Regions from separate parts of the Klebsiella africana genome, predicted to be linked through region 2. Evidence: predicted binding sites of a transcription regulator. Region 2 holds the regulator's gene; each other region holds the start of a gene.

Region 1 (2,271 bases), 2.3 Mb from region 2:
GTTCCACTTCACCCGCGCGAGGCTGGAAGTCATCAGCACGCCGACGTAAATCAACGCGCCCGCGGCGGCATAACCAGGAACCATTCCCGCCAGCGGAGAGAGGAAGATAACCAGCAGGAACAGGATACCGACGACAACGGCGGTGAGGCCGGTGCGCCCGCCCACGGAAACGCCGGAGGAAGATTCGATATAGGCCGTCACCGACGAGGTACCGATGAAGGAGCCTGCCACCGACGAGACGCTGTCGACAAACAGCGCTTGCTTCATGCGCGGGAATTTACCATTAGCATCCGCGAGACCCGCTTTATCCGTCACGCCGATCAGCGTCCCGGAGGAGTCAAACAGGTTGACCAGCATAAAAGAGAAGATCACGCCGGCCAGGCCCAGGTTCAGGGAACCCGCCAGATCGACCTGACCAATTACCGAGCTAACGCTCGGCGGCGCCGAGACGATTCCGGTGTAATGCACGTCGCCCAGCATCCAGCCCAGCAGGGTGGTCACGACGATAGAGACCAGGACCGCGGCGTGAATATTGCGCGACGCCAGAATCGCGATGATAAAGAAGCCCAGCACGCCCAGCAGTACGCTGTGGGAGGTTAAATGACCAATGCTGACCAGCGTTTCCGGATTGGCGACAATCACGCCGGCATTTTTCAGGCCCATCATGCCGATAAACAGACCGATACCGCTGGTGATCCCGACGCGCAGACTAAGCGGAATATTGGCGATCATCCAGTAACGTACGCGGAAGATGGTCAGCAGCAGCAGACCCACGGCGCCCCAGAAGATGGCGCCCATGCCCACCTGCCACGGCAGCCCCATCGCCTGCACCACCACAAAGGCGAAAAAGGCGTTCAGGCCCATCGCCGGCGCCAGGGCGACCGGCAGGTTCGCGAACAGACCCATCAGGATACTGCCGAAAGCGGCAATCAGACAGGTGGTCACAAACACGGCGCTGGTATCCATGCCCGCTACGCCAAGAATTTGTGGGTTAACAAAAACGATATACACCATCGTCAGGAACGTGGTGAAACCGGCGATGGCTTCGGTGCGCACCGTGGTGCCGTGCTCGCGCAGCTTAAATACGCGCTCCAGCAGACCCTGGCCAGAAGACTGGCTGGTTTGTTGTTGACTCATTATCGGTTTCCGAACGTAAGGAGGGAAAATTCGAGGCTATCCTATACCAAATTACGGCACCAGGCGCGGTTGTATGGTAATTTTTTTCATTTATTTTGCTTATACGGCAACGATTGCGTCGCGGCATTGGGCATTACGAAAACGTTAAACTTGTTAATATGGAAAGGCTATGACTCAACCAGAAGCAGTATTTTTTGACTGTGACGGCACGCTGGTCGACAGCGAGGTGATTTGCTCCCGCGCTTACGTTCACATGTTTCAGGAATTCGGCATTACGCTGGACCTGGCGGAGATTTTTAAGCGCTTCAAAGGGGTAAAGCTGTACGAAATTATCGACACCATCAACGCTGAGTATGGCGTTAACCTGCAAAAGGCCACCCTGGAGCCGATTTACCGGGCGGAAGTCGCTCGCCTGTTCGATAGCGAGCTGGAGGTGATTCCCGGAGCCCAGGCGCTGCTGGATGCAGTAAGCGTCCCGATGTGCGTGGTTTCCAATGGCCCGGTCAGTAAGATGCAACACTCGCTCGGACGCACCGGCCTGCTGCACCATTTTACTGACCGCTTGTACAGCGGCTACGATATTCAGCGCTGGAAACCCGATCCGGCACTGATGTTTCATGCGGCAGAAGCCATGCAGGTAAAAGCTGAAAACTGTATTCTGGTGGATGACTCCAGCGCCGGTGCTCAGTCGGGGATTGCCGCCGGCATGGAGGTGTTTTATTTCTGCGCCGATCCGCATAACCAGCCGATCGATCATCCCAAAGTGACGACCTTTACCGATCTGGCAGAGCTGCCGGCATTGTGGCAAGCGCGCGGCTGGGATATTACTCGTTAAGACCCGGCGTCGCTACGCTCGGCCGGGCTACGGTTGATCACAATGGTAGCCCCGCTGGTCAGCGGCTTTTTAGTGCTGCAATTCCGCCACTGCCGCCTTATCGGTAATAATCACCAGCGAAGGGTGCAATTTGAGCACTGAAGCCGGCACCTGCTCGCTGACCGGGCCTTCCACCACCTGCTTTAACGCGTGTGCTTTTGCGGCACCGCTGACAATCAGCAATAGATTTTTCGCCGCCATCACGCTTCTCGGCCCCATGGTGACATAGCTGTCCGGTACTGCCGAGATATCCCCGCCCA
Region 2 (2,271 bases):
TGGTCCGCTGAGCGACGATATCCTGCGTAACTGGCCGTCGCTGGTGCGGGAGGATACCTCGCGCTCGTTGCCTAAACGAACAACCTGGCTGCTGGATAATCAGAAGCGGGTGGTCGTGCCCGACTGGGAATCGTCGGCGACCTGTCTGTCGGCGGGCCTCTGCGTTGGCATGGTGCCGAGCCATTTCGCCCGTCCGTGGATAGATCGCGGCGAATGGACTGCGCTGATGCTGGAAAATCCGTTCCCGGATGCGGCCTGCTGCCTGACGTGGCAGCAGAATGACGCTTCACCGGCGCTAAACTGGATGCTGGACTATTTGGGAGACAGCGATACGCTGAATCGGGAGTGGCTGCGGGCGCCGGAGTGATCCGCGCCCGCCAGTGGCCTTAACGACGATAATCGACAAACGGGCCATCCGCTACCGAACGGCGTTCAACCAGACGAGGGTGCACTTCGATAGACTGCGACTCTTCGCGCTTGTTGACGATACGATCCAACAGCATGTTAAATGCGGCTTCGCCCAGAGAATCTTTCGGCTGATGAATGGTGGTTAACGCCGGGCTGAAATAGCGGGCGTTACGCACATTATCATAACCGATCAGCGAAATGTCCTGCGGCACCCGCAGTCCCATTTCGTCTGCGGCGCAGATGGCCCCCATCGCCATGATATCCCCGCCGCAGAACACCGCCGTCGGACGGTGCTGCTGGTTTAAGATCTGCTGCATAGCGCGGTAGCCGGATTCAGGCTCGAAGTCGCCCTGCACAATCCAGTTTTCCGGCACGCTGATATGCGCCTCTTTCATCGCCTGCATAAAGCCGGCCAGGCGTCCTGCGCCGGTGTTGCGCTCCAGCGGTCCGGGGATCACGCCGATTTCGCGGTGGCCGCGTTCAATCAGGTAACGGCCGGCGATATACCCGCCCTGGAAGGCGTTATCGATGACCGCATCGGTGAAGTCGGCTTTCGCCTCGCCCCAGTCCATCACCACCATCGGAATATGGCGGTACTCTTCCAGCATGCTCAGAACCGAATCCGGATACTCGGAACACATCACCAGCAAGCCGTCGACGCGCTTTTGCGCCATCATCGACAGATAGGCACGTTGTTTTTCCGGATCGTTCCATGCATTACCGAGGATCAGGGTATAGCCCTTCTGGAAGCAGCTCTTTTCAACGGACTCAATAATTTCAGCGAAATAGGCGGCTTCGCTACTGGTCGCCAGCAGGCCAATCGATTTTGTATGATTGACTTTCAGGCTGCGCGCTACGGCGCTCGGCGAGTAGTGCAGCTCTTTGATCGCCGCCCATACCGCGTTACGCGTCTCTTCGGCAACGAAACGGGTTTTGTTAATTACATGTGACACGGTTGTAGTGGAAACGTTTGCGCGCTTCGCTACATCTTTAATAGTTGCCATTACATCTCACTCCATGCCTTGACCTGATCGCCTGAACATCGATACGTAAACGTTTGCCTACACACACCCTGAATACAATTTTCAACATTGCATCACGTCGGGAAAACGACACAGAACGACAGGAAGGGGTCAATGGCCGATACGCTTTTAAATTAGCGTGGGATTTTGTCCGATCTTGGGGCAAAGTGGAAGAGCAAAAATGTGCATCGCCCTAAATCCCGGAAGATTTTTGCGATTTTTTGTGCAAAAATGAGCAAGCTCACTTTTGTTGTGGGGATAACCAGAGGGAAAAATGATGGATACCAATTTAAAGTTTTCGCTGATCACCACGATTATTGCTCTCGGCGTGATTGTCGCTTTCAGCCTGACCGCCATTCTGCACTAATGTTTCGCTGAGGGAGGAGCGCAGCTTCCTCCCCATATCCTGTCATTATTATCAATTCTGCAAAAATCTTTTGTCATTTCGTTCACTTTTGTTTTTTTGTGATTGATGTCATGCTTTTGACTTCTGATGTTACGCCGTCCTCTCTGACGGTCTGATGGAGTCATTGAATGAAAATCAACTTTCCTTTACTCGCGCTGGCGATCGGCGCCTTTGGCATCGGTACCACCGAGTTCTCCCCTATGGGATTGCTGCCGGTGATTGCGAAAGGTGTGGACGTCTCAATACCGGTAGCGGGAATGCTGATCAGTGCGTATGCCATCGGCGTCATGGTCGGCGCACCGCTGATGACGCTGCTGTTGTCGCATCGCGCGCGGCGCAATGCGCTGATTTTTCTGATGGGGATCTTCACCGTCGGCAACCTGTTGTCATCCATCGCGCCGGATTACACCACGCTGCTGCTGTCGCGCATTATTA
Region 3 (2,271 bases), 2.2 Mb from region 2:
GCAGGTTTTTCAGCCAGTCCGGCGCGAACTGCAGGATCAGTGGCTGCTGTGACACGCCGAGACCCACCGCCAGCGACAGGGCGATAATCAGGATCGCGCGACGGTTCAGCGGCTCGCGGGAGACGATGCGTACGCCGGACGCGGCAATGGTGCCGAACATCACCAGCGTGGCGCCGCCGAGCACTGGCTCAGGGATATGCTGGACGAAGCCGCTCACCGCCGGGAACAGACCGAGGACGATCAGCATCAGGGCGACCACGAAGCCGACGTAGCGGCTGGCGACGCCGGTCAGCTGGATCACACCGTTGTTCTGGCCGAAGCAGGAGTTCGGGAAGGTGTTGAAAACCGCGGAAACAAAGGAGTTCAGGCCGTTAGCCAGCACGCCGCCTTTCAGGCGCTTCATATACAGCGGACCGGAGACAGGCTGTTCGGAGACGTCGGAGGTGGCGGTGATATCGCCGATGGTTTCCAGGGAGGTGATCATAAATACCAGCATCAGGGGCAGCAGCAGGCTCCAGTCGATGCCGAGGCCATAGTAGAGCGGCGTCGGAACGGTGATGAGGCTGCTGTTGGTTGAGTCGGTGTTGGCCGGCAGCATATCGAGGAACCATGCTGCCAGATAGCCCGCCGCCATGGCGATCACTAGCGAAGCGATGCGCAGGTACGGGTTGCGCTGGCGGTTGAGGATAATAATCAGCGCCAGCACGATGCCCGCCAGCAGCAGGTTCTTCGGCGCGCCAAAGGTATGGTCGGCCATCGCCGCGTAGCCGCCGCCGATGGAAGTCAGACCGACCTGAATTAGCGACAGGCCGATAATCATCACCACGACGCCGGAGACCAGCGGGGTAATGATGCGGCGCGCCAGATGCAGAACCCGGGAGAGGACCATTTCCGTGCAGCTGGCCAGCATCAGGGTGCCGAACAGGGCGGCCATCATTGTGGGGACGTCGGCGCCGCCGGTTTTCAGCGCGGTGCCGCCCATGATCAGCGGGGCGACAAAGTTGAAGCTGGTGCCCTGGATGGAGAGCAATCCGGAGCCGACCGGGCCCCAGGCTTTGATCTGGATAATGGAGGCGACGCCGGAGGCGAACAGCGACATGCTGATGATGTGTTGGGTATCTTGCGCCGGGAGACCGAGAGCCTGACAGATTAACAACGCCGGGGTGATCACCGCGACAAACATCGCCAGCAGGTGCTGGAAGGCGGCGAACAGGGTTTGCGGAAGCGGCGGGCGATCTTCGAGGCGGTAGATTAATTCGCTGGCTGGTTTATGCGCAACCGGTTGCGCATTTTCTGACTCTGCGGTGTTAACGGACATCACAAGCATTCCCAAGGTGGCAAAGCGGGAATTTTATCGGACTGTAGACCAAAAGCAAACGTTTGCCAGCGTTTAGCCATAAAAATTTATGCCGTGAATATGTGCAACGGGGTTATTAACATTTTGTATGCTAAATCGCATCATTAAGGATACAAAATATCTTTTTCTGTCATTTTTTCCGCCGTTCTGCGTAAAATCCCCCTCTGACTCCTCATGATGAGAAGCTAAAGACACCAGGAATATCGTCGCGTGTGAATGGATCATGCGCCCATAAGGAGCTTTTTATGTTTCACCTCGATACCTTATCGACGCTTGTTGCCGCAACGCTTGTGTTGCTACTTGGCAGAAAACTCGTACAAACCGTTCCCTTCCTCAAGAAATACACCATTCCTGAACCCGTTGCCGGCGGTCTGCTGGTGGCGCTGGCGCTGCTGGTACTGAAAAAAAGCATGGATATCGAAATTGATTTCGATATGAGCCTGAAAGACCCGCTGATGCTGGCGTTCTTCGCCACTATCGGCCTTAACGCTAACCTCGCCAGCCTGCGGGCGGGTGGCAAAGTGCTGGGCACGTTTCTGATCGTGGTGGTCGGCCTGCTGCTGTTGCAGAATGCCCTCGGTATCGGCATGGCGAAGCTGCTGGGGCTGGATCCGCTGATGGGGCTACTGGCCGGATCTATCACCCTTTCCGGCGGCCACGGTACCGGAGCGGCATGGAGCAAGCTGTTCGTCGAGCGCTACGGTTTTGCCAACGCCACCGAAGTGGCGATGGCCTGCGCGACCTTTGGTCTGGTGTTGGGTGGTCTGATCGGCGGCCCGGTGGCGCGTTACCTGGTGAAACACTCTTCCTCACCGGACGGCACACCGGACGATCAAATGGCGCCGACCGCCTTTGAAAAGCCGGACGTAGGGCGGGTGATCACCTCGCTGGTGCTGATTGAAAGTATTGCCCTG

Evidence for each region. Region 2 encodes PurR, which represses purine synthesis genes. Its sites were predicted from a motif close to CANGCAAACGTTTGCNTG; they were not measured.
Region 1: LGL98_RS25100 (NCS2 family permease) is a predicted target of PurR. The motif match lies at 1,240-1,257, and genes of this name have one in related genera.
Region 3: LGL98_RS00470 (nucleobase:cation symporter-2 family protein) is a predicted target of PurR. The motif match lies at 1,370-1,387, and genes of this name have one in related genera.

What each region holds. Positions count from the first base shown of each region.
Region 1 covers NZ_CP084874.1:5,232,656-5,234,926, reverse strand. Annotated here, with positions in the region: gene LGL98_RS25100 (NCS2 family permease) at 1-1,137, opposite strand, end outside; gene yieH (6-phosphogluconate phosphatase) at 1,307-1,972, shown strand; gene LGL98_RS25090 (glucosamine-6-phosphate deaminase) at 2,042-2,271, opposite strand, start outside.
Region 2 covers NZ_CP084874.1:2,258,589-2,260,859, forward strand. Annotated here, with positions in the region: partial or broken gene punR (DNA-binding transcriptional activator PunR) at 1-364, shown strand, start outside; gene purR (HTH-type transcriptional repressor PurR) at 387-1,412, opposite strand; gene cydH (cytochrome bd-I oxidase subunit CydH) at 1,705-1,797, shown strand; gene LGL98_RS11000 (MFS transporter) at 1,965-2,271, shown strand, end outside.
Region 3 covers NZ_CP084874.1:94,913-97,183, forward strand. Annotated here, with positions in the region: gene LGL98_RS00470 (nucleobase:cation symporter-2 family protein) at 1-1,318, opposite strand, end outside; gene gltS (sodium/glutamate symporter) at 1,603-2,271, shown strand, end outside.